DNA from 4 places in the Aeromicrobium sp. A1-2 genome. Region 1 is predicted to be linked to each of the others. Evidence: predicted binding sites of a transcription regulator. Region 1 holds the regulator's gene; each other region holds the start of a gene.

What was found. Region 1 encodes LexA, which represses DNA repair genes until DNA is damaged. Its sites were predicted from a motif close to TCGAACANNTGTTCGA; they were not measured.
Region 2: C6I20_RS10010 (DUF222 domain-containing protein) is a predicted target of LexA. The motif match lies at 1,667-1,682, and genes of this name have one in related genera.
Region 3: C6I20_RS11735 (DUF222 domain-containing protein) is a predicted target of LexA. The motif match lies at 1,491-1,506, and genes of this name have one in related genera.
Region 4: C6I20_RS00095 (HNH endonuclease signature motif containing protein) is a predicted target of LexA. The motif match lies at 1,857-1,872, and genes of this name have one in related genera.

What each region holds. Positions count from the first base shown of each region.
Region 1 is NZ_CP027482.1:1,695,658-1,699,032, forward strand. Features, by position in the region: gene C6I20_RS08205 (hypothetical protein) at 33-338, opposite strand; gene C6I20_RS08210 (SDR family oxidoreductase) at 335-1,171, opposite strand; gene lexA (transcriptional repressor LexA) at 1,255-1,977, shown strand; gene galE (UDP-glucose 4-epimerase GalE) at 1,987-2,952, opposite strand; gene C6I20_RS08225 (ATP-dependent DNA helicase) at 3,016-3,375, opposite strand, start outside.
Region 2 is NZ_CP027482.1:2,050,264-2,053,638, reverse strand. Features, by position in the region: gene C6I20_RS10020 (hypothetical protein) at 1-316, shown strand, start outside; gene C6I20_RS10015 (HNH endonuclease signature motif containing protein) at 395-1,081, opposite strand; gene C6I20_RS10010 (DUF222 domain-containing protein) at 1,078-1,653, opposite strand; gene C6I20_RS10005 (RimK family alpha-L-glutamate ligase) at 1,798-2,646, opposite strand; gene C6I20_RS10000 (SatD family protein) at 2,720-3,375, shown strand, end outside.
Region 3 is NZ_CP027482.1:2,401,817-2,405,191, forward strand. Features, by position in the region: gene C6I20_RS11730 (PhoH family protein) at 1-1,252, opposite strand, end outside; gene C6I20_RS11735 (DUF222 domain-containing protein) at 1,520-2,389, shown strand; gene C6I20_RS11740 (HNH endonuclease) at 2,389-2,778, shown strand; gene C6I20_RS11745 (hypothetical protein) at 2,939-3,375, opposite strand, start outside.
Region 4 is NZ_CP027482.1:16,057-19,431, reverse strand. Features, by position in the region: partial or broken gene C6I20_RS17520 (recombinase family protein) at 1-464, opposite strand, end outside; gene C6I20_RS00095 (HNH endonuclease signature motif containing protein) at 539-1,843, opposite strand; gene C6I20_RS00090 (hypothetical protein) at 1,949-2,299, opposite strand; gene C6I20_RS00085 (hypothetical protein) at 2,402-2,680, opposite strand; gene C6I20_RS00080 (class I SAM-dependent methyltransferase) at 2,799-3,359, shown strand.

The sequences.
Region 1 (3,375 bases):
CACGCTCTCGTGACGCAGCTGGCCTCCGCCGACTAGAACAAGCGGCCCACGACGAACGCGAGGACTCCCACCACCACGACGAGTGCGATGACGCCGCTGACCAGGGCGACGTTCGGCCCCCGAGAGCCCGGTAGGGTGCGCTCGCCGAGGTCGACCTCGAAGTCGGGCAGCAGCAGCTGGAGATCGACGTCAGCGGCATCGGACTTGCCGGACGCCGCCAGCAGCGCGCGGGCGGCGGCCTCGACGCCGGACAGCTCGAGTGCCGAGGTGGTGCCGACGTCGCGGACCTCGATCGACCACCCGTCCGCGGCGCGGGTGCCCACGACCAGATAGCTCATCGCGCACCGGCCTTCTTGAGTCGGCGCGCTCCGAGGCGGCGCATCATCGGATCCGCGTACATGAATCCGGCGGGCGACAGTGTCCCGATCCGGCCGAGCACACCACGCCAGGCCGGGAGCGTCCGGTAGACGCGTCGGGTGCCGAACATGTCGACGAGCTCGCGTGCCACGTGGGCGGGAGTCAGCATGACTCCCGCGGCCAAGGCTTCGCGCGCTCCACCGTCGACGTCGAATCCGTCGACCATCGCGGTGTCGGTGCCATCGGGACACACCGCGTGCACCCCAATCTTGTCACCGCGCAGTTCGGCGGCCACGGAGGTTGCCAGCGAAAGCACGGCAGCCTTGGTCGCTGCGTAGACGCTCAGGCCCGGGACCGGTGCGTGCGAGCTGAGCGACGCGAGGATGCCGATCTCGCCACCCTTGACGCCACCCACGGCCTGTCCGCGGAACGTGTCGGCCGCGGCGCGTACGCCCCACATGACGCCCAGCACGTTGACGTCGACCATCGTGCGAACCTGGCTGATCGACAGTGCGGTCAGCTCGCCGTCGATGCCGACACCGGCATTGCAGACCCACGCCCCCAGTGGTGCGATCTCGCAGGCGCGGGCTGCAACGTCGCGGTTGGCCTCAGGGTCCGTGACATCGAGCACGAGACCCAGCGCTGCGCCGATCTCGAGGGCGGTCTGCTCGGCCGCAGCGCCGTCGACATCGGTCACGACGACGTCGTACCCGCGGCCCATGAGCTCGACGGCGATGGCCCTACCTATCCCCCGTCCGGCTCCGGTCACGACGGCTGATCTGGGACTTCCGGGCTTCACGAGGGGCTTCGACACTGCACCAACCTAGATGCGCCGCCCGCGACACGCCATCGAACATATGTTTGAACTGGGGGCGTGTTCGGGGTTAGTCTTCGATCATGAGTGATGACCGCAACGCCGAAGTCACCGAGCTCCCGGACGGGCCGGCCGACTCGACCGGGCTGACCGCCCGCCAGCGCAAGGTGCTGGAGTTCCTGCGCGACGAGATCGAGACCCGAGGCTACCCGCCCAGCATGCGTGAGATCGGCGCAGCCGTCGGTCTGACCAGCACGTCTTCGGTCGCGCACCAGCTGCGCGCGCTCGAGGCACTCGGCTACGTCAAGCGCGATCCCAACCGGCCGCGGGCGCTGGAGATCTTCCTGCCGGACGTCATGGCCGCTCGCCGCTCGATGAGCAGCTCACCCGAGAGCACCTTCGACGAGACCGGCATCGGCGATGCCATGCCGATCGCAACCAATGTGCCGCTGGTCGGTCGCATAGCGGCCGGTGGTCCGATCCTGGCCGAGGAGCGGGTCGAGGAGATCTTCCCGCTGCCCAAGTCGCTCGTGGGCGACGGCACCCTGTTCCTGCTCGAGGTCTCCGGCGACTCGATGATCGACGCAGCGATCTGCAGCGGCGACTATGTCGTGATCCGCCAGCAGCCCGACGCCGAGAACGGCGAGATCGTCGCAGCGATGCTCGACGGCGAGGCGACGGTCAAGACGCTGCAGCGCAAGGACGGCCAGGTCTGGCTGCTTCCGCACAATGCCGACTACTCCCCCATCGACGGCACCCACGCCACGATCCTCGGCAAGGTCACCGCGGTCCTGCGCCGCGTCTGACCCTGTTCGTCACGCGGTGGGACGAGTACGGGCGTCCCACGCACTACGGACCATCTCGATCAGCGAGTGGCGCATCTGCCAGTCGAGGTCGCGCGCCGCGATCTCCCCGGACGCCACGATCCGCGCGGGGTCACCCGGCCGACGGTCGCCAACCTCAGGCTCGAACGGGATGCCGCTCGCCTGGGCCACCGCGTCCATGATCTCGCGCACCGACACACCGTCGCCGCTGCCGAGGTTGTAGACCGGCTCGAGCCCGACGCCCGCGAGCAGCTTCTTCGCCGCCACGACGTGCGCCTCGGCCAGATCGGCCACATGGATGTAGTCGCGCTCACAGGTGCCGTCCGGTGTCGGGTAGTCAGTGCCGTTGATGCGCGGCGTCCGCCCCTCCACCAGCGCCTCGATGACCAGTGGGAACAAGTTGTGCGGGCTGGTGTCGTAGAGCTCAGGCACCGCCGAGCCGACGACGTTGAAGTAGCGCAGCGATGTGTGATGCAACGGGAAGGCACGCGCCGCGTCTCGCAGCAGCCACTCGCCGATCAGCTTGCTCTCGCCATACGGTGACTCAGGCGCGGTCGGCGTCGCCTCAGTGACGATGTCGACGTCGGGCGTGCCGTAGACCGCCGCGCTCGAGGAGAACACGATCTTGTCGACGTCGGACTCGTGCATCGCCTGCAACAGGCTCACGGTGCCCTGCACGTTCTGCTCGTACGTGTGCAGGGGACGCTGCACCGACACCCCGGCGTACTTGAACCCCGCGAGGTGGACGACGGCCTCGATCTCGCGCTCGACCATGACCTTGGCCATCAAGGTGCTGTCGAGGATCGTCGTGTCGACGAAATCGACCTCCGCCGGGACGAACTCGCGGTGCCCGCTCGAGAGGTCGTCGACCACGACACACTCGAGCCCGGCCATGCTCAGTGCCCGCACGACGTGCGAACCGATGTATCCGGCACCGCCGGTGACGAGGACGCTCATTTCACCAGCGTGCCAGCAAGGCGGCCGGCCTGTGAAGCGAGGGTCTGCCGGGGTCGCCGAGCCTCACGCGTCAGCACGAGCGGCCTCGTCAAGGCGGCGTAGTGCGGCGAGGGCGATCTCACGATCGGTCGTCCGCCACATGTCCGGAAGGGAGGCGGCCAGGAACGAGCCGTATCGGGCCGTCACGATGCGGGGATCGAGGATCGCGACAACACCCTTGTCGGTCGCGCGCCGGATCAGCCGCCCCGTGCCCTGCGCCAGCAGCAGTGCCGCGTGACTGGCGGCGACGCTCATGAACCCGTTGCCGCCACGCTTCTCGACCAACCGTTGGCGGGCGCTCATCAGCGGGTCGTCAGGGCGGGGGAACGGGATCCGATCGATGATGACCAGCTGACAGGTGTCGCCCGGCAGGTCGACGCCCTG
Region 2 (3,375 bases), 350 kb from region 1:
CGGACGAAGGGTCCGAATCCAGCCTCGCGTTATTTCTGGTGTCGAAGACGTACTGCCTAGGGCTGACGCGTGGATCGAGATCATTGGTACTGGCCGGTTCGTCCTGCGTCTGGACGGCACCCTGGGCATCGACGAAATTTACGATCACGACGACGAAGGCGTGCTAGAGATTCTGTCCGGCTTCTGTGCAATCGCGGAGAACTATCTCGGAGGCGCCGGAACCATCACGCGACGTTCCGACCACGTTTCAGTCGTCCTCGCAGCAGGTGACGACGAGTTTCTACTAGAGGGGCGATTGCCCGCGCATCCGCGCTGAGCCTCGTTCGAAGCGGCAAGCCCGCCTGTGTTCACCTGGTGTCCGTTCGGGTGTGCCTGTGGGCCGCCGGGCGTGTGGTCAGGCGGCTTGGCGGTAGTTGCTTCGTCGTCGGCGTCGGCGCAGGGTGCGGCCGGCTTTGGTGGTGAAGGTGAATCCGTCGACGGCGTTGCCGGTGATGTTGAGACGACCACGGTGCAGCAGATGATGGCATCTGGTGCAGAGTCCGACCAGGAGGTCGAGGTCGGTGGGTCCGCCCAACGACCACCAGATGCTGTGGTGGATTTCCAGGTGGGTGTGGTGGCAGCCCGGGGTCGCGCACACACCGTGTTGGCGGGCGATCACGGACCGGCGTTGGAGAAGGTTGGGTTGGTACTTCGCGGTCCCGGCGTTGAGGATCTGAGCCTGGCGGTCGCTGCCGCCGTCCTTCATCAGGAATGCGGTGAAGTCACTGACACACAGCAAGTACATCAACAGGTTTGGTCCGATCGCGCCATGGCCGGCGAGCTTCGCCGGCCGTGTTGGCGGCATGTGGTCGGGGATCAGGTGTGGGTTCTCGGTCGTGGCCTTCACATGCGAAGCAGCCGCTTCCAAGGTGTCGGCGTCCACGAACACCGACAGGTGCGGTTTGACGCCCTTGTCGGAGGGGAGCCCGTCGCCCAGGATGTCGGTCAACAGGTCATCCAGACCTTGGACCCGACGCTGCGCACCGGTGCGGGTGTCCTCGGCATCGTGCGGTGCCGAGACAGAGTCCAGGACCTTCTTCAACTTCGCCCGGTGACCGTGTTGAGGAAACCAGTCACGTGCCAGCCGTCGGGCAAAGCGTCGACGGCGATGTCTTCTTTGTCCATGCCCCGCTCCCACGCATCGTCCAGATCCTCGGGATGGATCGTGTCCTTCAAATGCTTGACCGTCTCGAACAGCTCAGCCGGCTCATGGTGGGAGGCGACGTCGACGAGCACGTCCTCGAACTGGCGCATCGGCTCCAACCCCACATGGCGTAGTCCATAGACGAACACCCGCACATGGGCGGCGCTGATCTGCCCCGACATAGCTGCGCCGGCCATCAGCGGCAGGTCCCGCAAAGCAACCACATTCTTGACCAACACCGTGGCCTGACCCGGGTTGAGCCGCAACTGGTTGCGGACCCAGGCATTCAACGTCGAGGCACCGTCGATCTCGTAGTCCTTCGACGCGTCGATCTCGGCCAGAGCGACCGCCTTGGCAGCATCAAGGGCGTCCTGCGCCACCTGGATCGCTCGAGCCCGGTCCCTCGCATCACCCGTGCGCAGCGCCTGAGCGGCGGTCCGCATCGCGTCGATCGTGGGCTCCGGATTCATGCCTCCACCTTACTCGAACATACGTTCGATGACAAGTGGAAACCACTGGAATATCAAGGAGTTTCGGCTGATTTGCGGTGTCTGAGGTGAGTGGGAGGATGGTGTCGAGATGTGTTCTTTCGACAGGCTCAAGGATCGACGGGCTCAGGGAGCGATCGCGAGCATGGCGGCGATGAAGCGGTCGGCGCCTCCGTCGGACTGAGGCAGGAAGACGCTGGGCTCGGCAAGCTCCAGCTCGATCAGCAGGGGTGAGCCGTCCGCAGCGGTCACCAGGTCGATTCGTGCATAGAGAAGCCCAGACCCCGTGATGCGCTGGGCGACATCCAGCACGGCGTCGGCGACCTCCCGCTGGGCCGCCGTCGGGGTGCGGGGCGTGATGGACTCACGGCTGTCGCGGTCCTGGACGACCCCTTCGCCCGGCTCCAGCAGCGCGCCCTTGCGGATCGCGTGGGAGAAGGTGCCTCCGAAGTAGAGCATCGCCGTCTCGCCCTCGTCGTCCACCGAGGCGATGTAGGGCTGGGTCATGGACGTGCGTCCGGACGCGACCAGCTCCGCGCTGTGGGCCCACGCCTCCTCGCGGGTGTTCCAGCGGGCGGTGTCCCTCGAGCCGGCCGAGATGGTCGGTTTGACGACCCATTCGGCGTGGTCGCCGAGGTCGTCCCCGATTCCGACGTCCCATCGGGTCTCGATGATGGGGACCCCGGCAGCGGCAAGCTCGCGGAGGTAGACCTTGTCGGTGTTCCAATGCAGTACGCCGGCGGAGTTGTGCAGGCGGGGCACTGAGGCGGCCCACGCGAGGAACTCGTCGCGCCGCGCGACGTAGTCCCAGCACGAGCGCACAACGACGGCGTCGTACGCATTCCAGTCGACCGCCGGGTCGTCCCACACGGTGATCTCGGCGTCGACCCCGTTCGTGCGGGCCGCCGCGAGCAGCAGCGGGAGGTCCGGGTCCAGGTCGCGGGTGGCCGATGAGCTGACGAAGGTGACGGTCATGGGGTTCATCGTGCCAGTCAGCGGCTTCAGTTGACACCTTATCTTTGCAGTACAGAAGTGTTAACCTTATATTATGTCCACACAGCAGGCTCGAGTCGCGGTCATCGCCGATCTCGTCGGATCCCGGACCCAGCCCGACCGAGCCGCCGCGCAGGACAGCCTCGTCGCGGCGCTCGCGCAGGTCAATCGTGTCGTCGACTCGGTGCAGCCGCTTGCGCCGACCATCGGTGATGAGTGCCAGGGCGCCTACGTCGACGTGCCCACGGCCCTACGTGCCACGTTGCTGCTGCGGCTGACGTTGCCGGACCCGCTGGACTGCCGGTTCGGCGTCGGCGCGGGCACGTACGAGAGTGTCGGCCACAGCGACTACGGTCCGATGCAGGACGGTCCGGCGTGGTGGGCGGCTCGCGACGCGATTGTGGAGACCAAGGCGCGTGAGAGCCGCAAGCATCGGTCGCTCCGCACCTGGTACGTCGTCGCCGACGGTGTACCGCACGGATCGCGGGAGTTCCCCGCGCCCGCCATGACCAATGCCTACCTGCTGGCGCGCGACGAGATCGTCAGCGGGATGAATGCACGCAGCCGCCGGCTTCTGCTGGGGCTGCTCGACGGGAGGACCCAGGTGGATCTGGCACACACCGAGGACATCACGCAGTCGGCCGTGTCCCAAAACCTCCAGCGCAGCGGCGCCTACGCCGTGCTCGGTGGTCTCGGGCTGACGGCGGGGGA
Region 3 (3,375 bases), 710 kb from region 1:
CGTGGGCGAACAGCGGATGGCCCTTGAGCTTCTCGACCACCGCGACGACCCCGTCGTGCCGTCCGACCCGCAGATTGTCACGCTGGGCGACATCGTGAGTAAGGACGACCTTGGAGTTCGAACCGATCCGCGAGAGCACGGTCAGGAGCACATTGCGCTCGAGGGACTGCGCCTCGTCGACGATGACGAAGGAGTCGTGCAGCGAGCGACCTCGGATGTGCGTGAGTGGCAGCACCTCAAGCATGCCGCGGTCGAGGATCTCCTCGATCACGGCTGGAGAGGCGACTGCTCCGAGCGTGTCGAAGACCGCCTGGCCCCACGGACCCATCTTCTCGGACTCGCTGCCCGGCAGGTAGCCGAGTTCCTGGCCGCCCACGGCGTACAGCGGGCGGAAGATCACGACCTTCTTGTGTTGGCCGCGCTCCATGGTCGCCTCGAGCCCCGCGCACAGCGCCAGCGCCGATTTGCCCGTGCCGGCCCGACCGCCGAGCGACACGATGCCGATGTCGGGGTCGAGCAGCAGGTCGAGCGCAACACGCTGCTCGGCCGAGCGGCCGTGGATGCCGAAGGCGTCCCTGTCTCCGCGGACGAGCTGCACGTCCTTGTCGGCCGTGACGCGGCCCAGCGCGCTGCCCTTCTCGGAGACCAGCACGAGGCCCGTGTGGCAGGGGAGCTCGCGCGCCTCGGCCAGGTCGAGCGTGCCGCTCTCGTAGAGCAGGTCCAGGTCGAAGCTCTCGATCTCAAGCTCACGCATGCCGGTCCAGCCGGACTCCAGCGCGAGCTCGGCGCGATACTCCTGGGCGACCAGACCCACGGCGGAAGCCTTGACTCGCATCGGCAGGTCCTTGGAGACGATCGTGACGTCGAGACCCTCGTTGGCCAGGCTGCGAGCGACCGAGAGGATCCGCGTGTCGTTGTCGCCGAGTCGGAATCCCGACGGCAGCGACGAGGGGTCGGTGTGGTTGAGCTCGACCCGGATCGTGCCGCCCTCCTCACCGATCGGCAGCGGGACATCGAGGGTGCCGTGCTTGACCCGGAGGTCGTCGAGGAATCGCAAGGCGCTGCGGGCGAAGTAGCCGAGCTCGGGATCGTGCCGTTTGCGCTCGAGCTCGGTGATCACGACGACCGGGATCACGACCTCGTGCTCGTGGAATCGATTGACCGCGTTGGGATCCGCCAGCAGGACACTGGTGTCCAGGACATACGTCCGGCGGGCTGAGCTCGGGCTCTTCGTGGTGCGTGATGCGGCCACAGCTGTCTCCTCAACGAGCCCGCGCGCACCCTGCGCCGGCCCTACTCGGGGGCGGGAATTCGGGGCTCAGGGGCGAGCATCAACACACATCGAACGTACGACTGCCCGAGACGCATTCCGGGACGACACGCTGGACAACGTGTCACGGCTGCGTGAACAGTCAGAGTCGCAAGCCATCCCTCGCGAAAAGCGCAAACACGCACTTTTATCTCGCATTGCAGAGAATTGTCTCTTGTTATCGAACGTATGTTCGAGTAAGGTGGAGGCATGAATCCGGAGCCCACGATCGACGCGATGCGGACCGCCGCTCAGGCGCTGCGCACGGGTGATGCGAGGGACCGGGCTCGGGCGATCCAGGTGGCGCAGGACGCCCTTGATGCTGCCAAGGCGGTCGCTCTGGCCGAGATCGACGCGTCGAAGGACTACGAGATCGACGGTGCCTCGACGTTGAATGCGTGGGTCCGCAACCAGTTGCGGCTCAACTCGGGTCAGGCCACCTCGCTGGTCAAGAACGTTGTTGCTCTGCGGGATCTGCCGCTGATGGCCGGCGCAGCTATGTCGGGGCAGATCAGCGCCGCCCACGTACGGGTCTTCGTCTACGGGTTGGCGCATGTGGGGTTGGAGCCGATGCGCCAGTTCGAGGACGTGTTCGTCGACGTCGCCTCCCATCATGAGCCGGCTGAACTGTTCGAGACGGTCAAGCATTTGAAGGACACGATCCATCCCGAGGATCTGGACGATGCGTGGGAGCGGGGCATGGACAAGGAAGACATCGCCGTCGACGCTTTGCCCGACGGCTGGCACGTGACTGGTTTCCTCAACACCGTGACTGGGGCCAAGCTCAAGAAGGTCCTGGACTCCGTGTCGGCACCGCACGATGCCGAGGACACCCGCACCGGTGCGCAGCGTCGGGTCCAAGGTCTGGATGACCTGTTGACCGACATCCTGGGCGACGGGCTCCCCGCCGACAAGGGCGTCAAACCGCACCTGTCGGTGTTCGTGGACGCCGACACCTTGGAAGCGGCTGCTTCGCATGTGAAGGCCACGACCGAGAACCCACACCTGATCCCGACCACATGCCGCCAACACGGCCGGCGAAGCTCGCCGGCCACGGTGCGATCGGACCAAACCTGTTGATGTACTTCTTGTGTGTCAGTGACTTCACCGCATTCCTGATGAAGGACGGCGGCAGCGACCGGCAGGCGCAGATCCTCAACGCCGGGACCGCGAAGTACCAACCGAACCTGCTGCAACGCAGGTCGGTCATCGCCCGCCAGCACGGTGTGTGCGCGACGCCGGGCTGCCACCACACCCACCTGGAGATCCATCACAGCATCTGGTGGTCGTTGGGCGGACCGACAGACCTCGACCTCCTGGTCGGACTCTGCACCAGATGCCATCATCTGCTGCATCGTGGTCGTTTGCAGATCACCGGCAACGCCGTCACCGGATTCACCTTCACCACCAAAGCCGGCCGCACCCTGCGCCGACGCCGACGACGAGCCAACTACCGCCAAGCCGCCTGACCACACGCCCGGCGGCCCGCCGGCACGCCCGAACCGACACCAGGGACACACCAAGCTTGGCAGCGCTCGTCCGCGTTCAAGTCAGAAGGATGAGATCGCCCACACCAAAGGCCAGCTCGAGAGGCCTCGCATTTGGTCCGATCCAGCCAGGCCGAAGTAACTAGGCCCGATGCATGGGTACCTGGCGACGCATAGCCTGCGCCATGACGAGGAATGCGCCACCGAGTCCGATCAGGCCGACGCCCAGGATGAGCGGGCCACTTCCCGGAGCGCCAGTGTCAGGCAGATCGCGTGAAGCCTCGCTCTGAGAAGTGTCATTGTCATCGTCGGAGTCGCCGCCTGCACCTGACGTGATGCAATTCTCGAGCACCAACTCATCCTCGCTAAGCGGCTCGAGATGCTCGTCGTGGAACGTGACGATGGGCGGACCCGGGCTCCAGGTGTTGGTGTCGGCGTCGTAGAGCGATGACGTGGTTGTTCGCTGCGTGCGAAGGACGCGCGCCTCAGCTTGACAGTCGACTTCGCTCACGGCTTCTTCGGTTGAGGTCGGCTCCGGCTCGACGGCAGTTGTCACACAGCCCCGCTCGACTCGCTCGC
Region 4 (3,375 bases), 1.7 Mb from region 1:
GCACGCTGGCCCGTCACATGAGGCATGCCCGCTGCTGCTCGTTCTTCGTTCTTGCGTTTGATCCTGCGCGATGCCGCATCTGACTGATTGGCTGCGACCGCTGCATAAATGCGGGCCGTCATGATGCCGTCACCCTCGCCAATGTTCGTGTCGCCTCGAGCCGTCGCAAACAACTTCACTCCCGCACGCTGACAAGTTGCCAAGAACGTCTCAAACTCCGCAGGGCGTCGCGTTAGCCGATCTTGGTGATACGCCACCACTGCATCGAACTGGCCCGCCTCGATGTCGGCCAACATTGCCTCGAAGCCCGGACGCAGTTTGCCGGAATAGGCCGAAATGTCGTTGTCCACGTATTCGCCCGTGATCGCCCACTGGCGATCGGCCGCAACCTTCTCACAATCAGCACGCTGTCGCTCAATGCTCAGACCGTCGCCGTGCCGGTCCTGAGAAATGCGTGCGTACATCGCCGTGCGAATCATCTAGGTACATTAACAAACTGCTGTTAAGCCGGCTTGTGTTCACCTGGCTCGGGTCTTGGTCATGCGGCGCGGGGTTGTCGTCGGGTGAATCTGGCGTGGCGTCGGGGTGCCTGGTGTGGGTCGACCCTGACCGGTGGGATCACTTCGACAATGCCGTCGTTCGCCATGCGGGCGGTCCATTGGCCTTCGTGGAGCATGAAGTGGTGGAAGTGGCAGAACAGGGCTGCGTTGTCCAGGTCGGTCGGCCCGTCCTCGGACCAGAAGTCGAGGTGGTGCGCCTCGCACCAGGCCGGCGGCCGGTCGCATCCCGACCAGACGCAGCCACCGTCACGGACGGCCAGGGCGAGGCGTTGGTGCCGGTCGAACAGCCGCCTCGTCATGCCGTGATCGATGACGCGGGACTCGCTGTCTAGGTAGAGGGCGACGAGCTGGGCATTGCAGGCCAACCGCTGGGCCTGGGTCGCGGACATCGTCGTGCCTGACGTGCTGGTCGCGGTGCCCTGTCCGGTGCGCAGGTCGTCGATGTCGATCGTGACGGCAACGGTCGCGGCCAGTCCGCCGGCTTTGGGAAGCGCTTCGGTGGGCAGGTGCCCGACGAGCTCGATGAACGCCAGCCCCATCTTGTGGTCCCGCGGCAGCGCCGCGAAGTCGCCGACGTCCAGGCCGTGCCGATCGGCGTTGGCCCGGTTGCGGCGCGGGGCAATGATGCCCTCGATCGCGGCGCGGAGCGTGTCGGCGTCGTGGTCCGGGACCGTGAACGACCCCTTCGTGGTGCCATCACCCCGGCGGCTCATCGACAGCCTGGTCGCACCCCAGGCGCGCTGTTCCTCACGGCGAAGCTTCTCGCCGAGGACCTCGTCGGCGCCGTCGGGATCGATGACCTCCAGCACATGGTTGGCCAGTCGCTTGAGGTCGTCGAGGTTGTGCTCGGCGGCCAGGGCGATCAGATGGGCCTCGGCGTCGGCGCGCGGCTCGTCGTCGACCCAGTCGGGCAGCGCATCGATGGCCTTCATGATCACGCTGGCCTGGTCGGTCGACAACCGACCCGCGGCCCATGCGGCCCGGGTGGTCTCGGTGTGATCGGTGGACACCCGTGCCAGCCCGGCCAGCCTGGCAGCCTCGCCCCTGGACATCCCGGTCAGGTTGGCCAACCAGGTCGTGATCGACGTCGCGCCGTCATCGGTCGGCAGCCCCATGTCATCGGCGGCACCGGACAGCCGGGACATCGCCGCGTCCAGGCAGGTCCTGGCTCGTTGGACCGAGGTCACCAGCTCACGCACCTCGGCGCCCGTGGAACGCCACGGCTCCAGCCCGGCGAGGTCGTCGGAGACCGAGGAGAGCTGCTCGACCAGCACGGTGACCACCTCCGGAGTCGACTAGAACGTATGTTCGATTCTAACCGATTCGACCCGTGAAAATCAAGCGCTCGACCCAACTATTTCACTGGGATGACAGCAGAAATGTCAGGCTCAAGGAGACCCGGTCGACAGTGACTGGAGGATGCTCTGTGAGAGCGGTGCACGCACGGCTCCGGCGCCGTACGCCTCAATCAGAGCCGTCTGGACCGCCTCGGACGTGACCCCGGACCGGTAGTCCTCGATCGATCCGATCGTCGACGGATCGAGGTCGTAACCGATGTCGACGTACGCCCTGGTGAGCACGGCCCGGATCGAGGCCGAGTCTGAGACTTGGATGATTGTGCTGAACAGCCAGCCGTCGCGGGTGATGCGCTGGGCCGAGCCGACGATCTTCGTGGTGCCGGCCGCGTTGATGCTGAACTCCCCGGGCAGTACTCCCCGCCAGCTCGCCGATCCGTGCATCCAGACCGAAGCCGGTCAGGACGTCGGCGTGCAGGCGGGAGAACCGCTCGAACCGGCCCTTCAGGCCCGTCGTGGGATCGGCGACCCGGACCACGTGATCGATCACGACGCTGCCTCGGTGGTACGCCGCCAGTTTGCCCCCTGCGGACGGATCACGGGCGTGAAGCCCGCGGCGCGACAACCCTCCGCCGCTCGCTCGAAGCCCGGCAGACGCGAGTCCCGCCGGCTGAAGGCCGCGGTCGGCTCGGGCCGGTGGATCCGGACGATCTCGTCCGCTCCGTCCATCCCCTGCGCCAGCAGCAACGGACCCAACAGCGCGTCGTCGACGGGGCCACCCGGGAGCGCCACGTCATCCAGGATCACGACAGGTCGGGCGGTCATCCGCCGATCCTCGCACGCGGGTGCGCATCGTCGTACGCGAGACTGACCCCATGAACCTTGCTGAGCGCTGGGACGAGCACGTCCTCCCCGACTGATCGACATCGTCCTCGGAGACCGGATGACCGGGGGCTGGCGCGAACGCGTGTGCGGCGAGCTCTCCGGCGAGGTGCTCGAGATCGGCTTCGGCTCGGGTACCAACCTGGGCCACTACGGTGACGGCGTCACGCGCGTCCTCGCCGTCGAACCGTCCGACCGGGCGTGGGAGATCGCCCAGGATCGCATCATCGAGTTCGGACGTCCGGTGGACCGCATCGGCCTGGACGGCGCCCGTCTGGATCTCCCCGACGCCAGTGTCGACGCCGTCGTCTCCACGTGGACGATGTGCACCATCCCGCACCTCGCCGACGCCCTGGCCGAGACCCGGCGGGTGCTTCGACCCGGCGGCACCCTGCACTTCGTGGAGCACTCACTCGCTCCCACGAAGCGGATCGCCCGCATCCAGCACACGATCCAGCCCACGTGGGGTCGCGCAGCGGGTGGGTGCCACCTGAACCGCGACATCCCCGGACTGCTCGCAGAAGCCGGATTCACCGTTCCGGACCTGAAGCAGCGCTACGCCTCCGGGTTGTGGCCGTCCCGACCATTCGGCTGGTTCGTCACCGGGACTGCGCAGCCCTGATGGTCCTCGCCGTCGG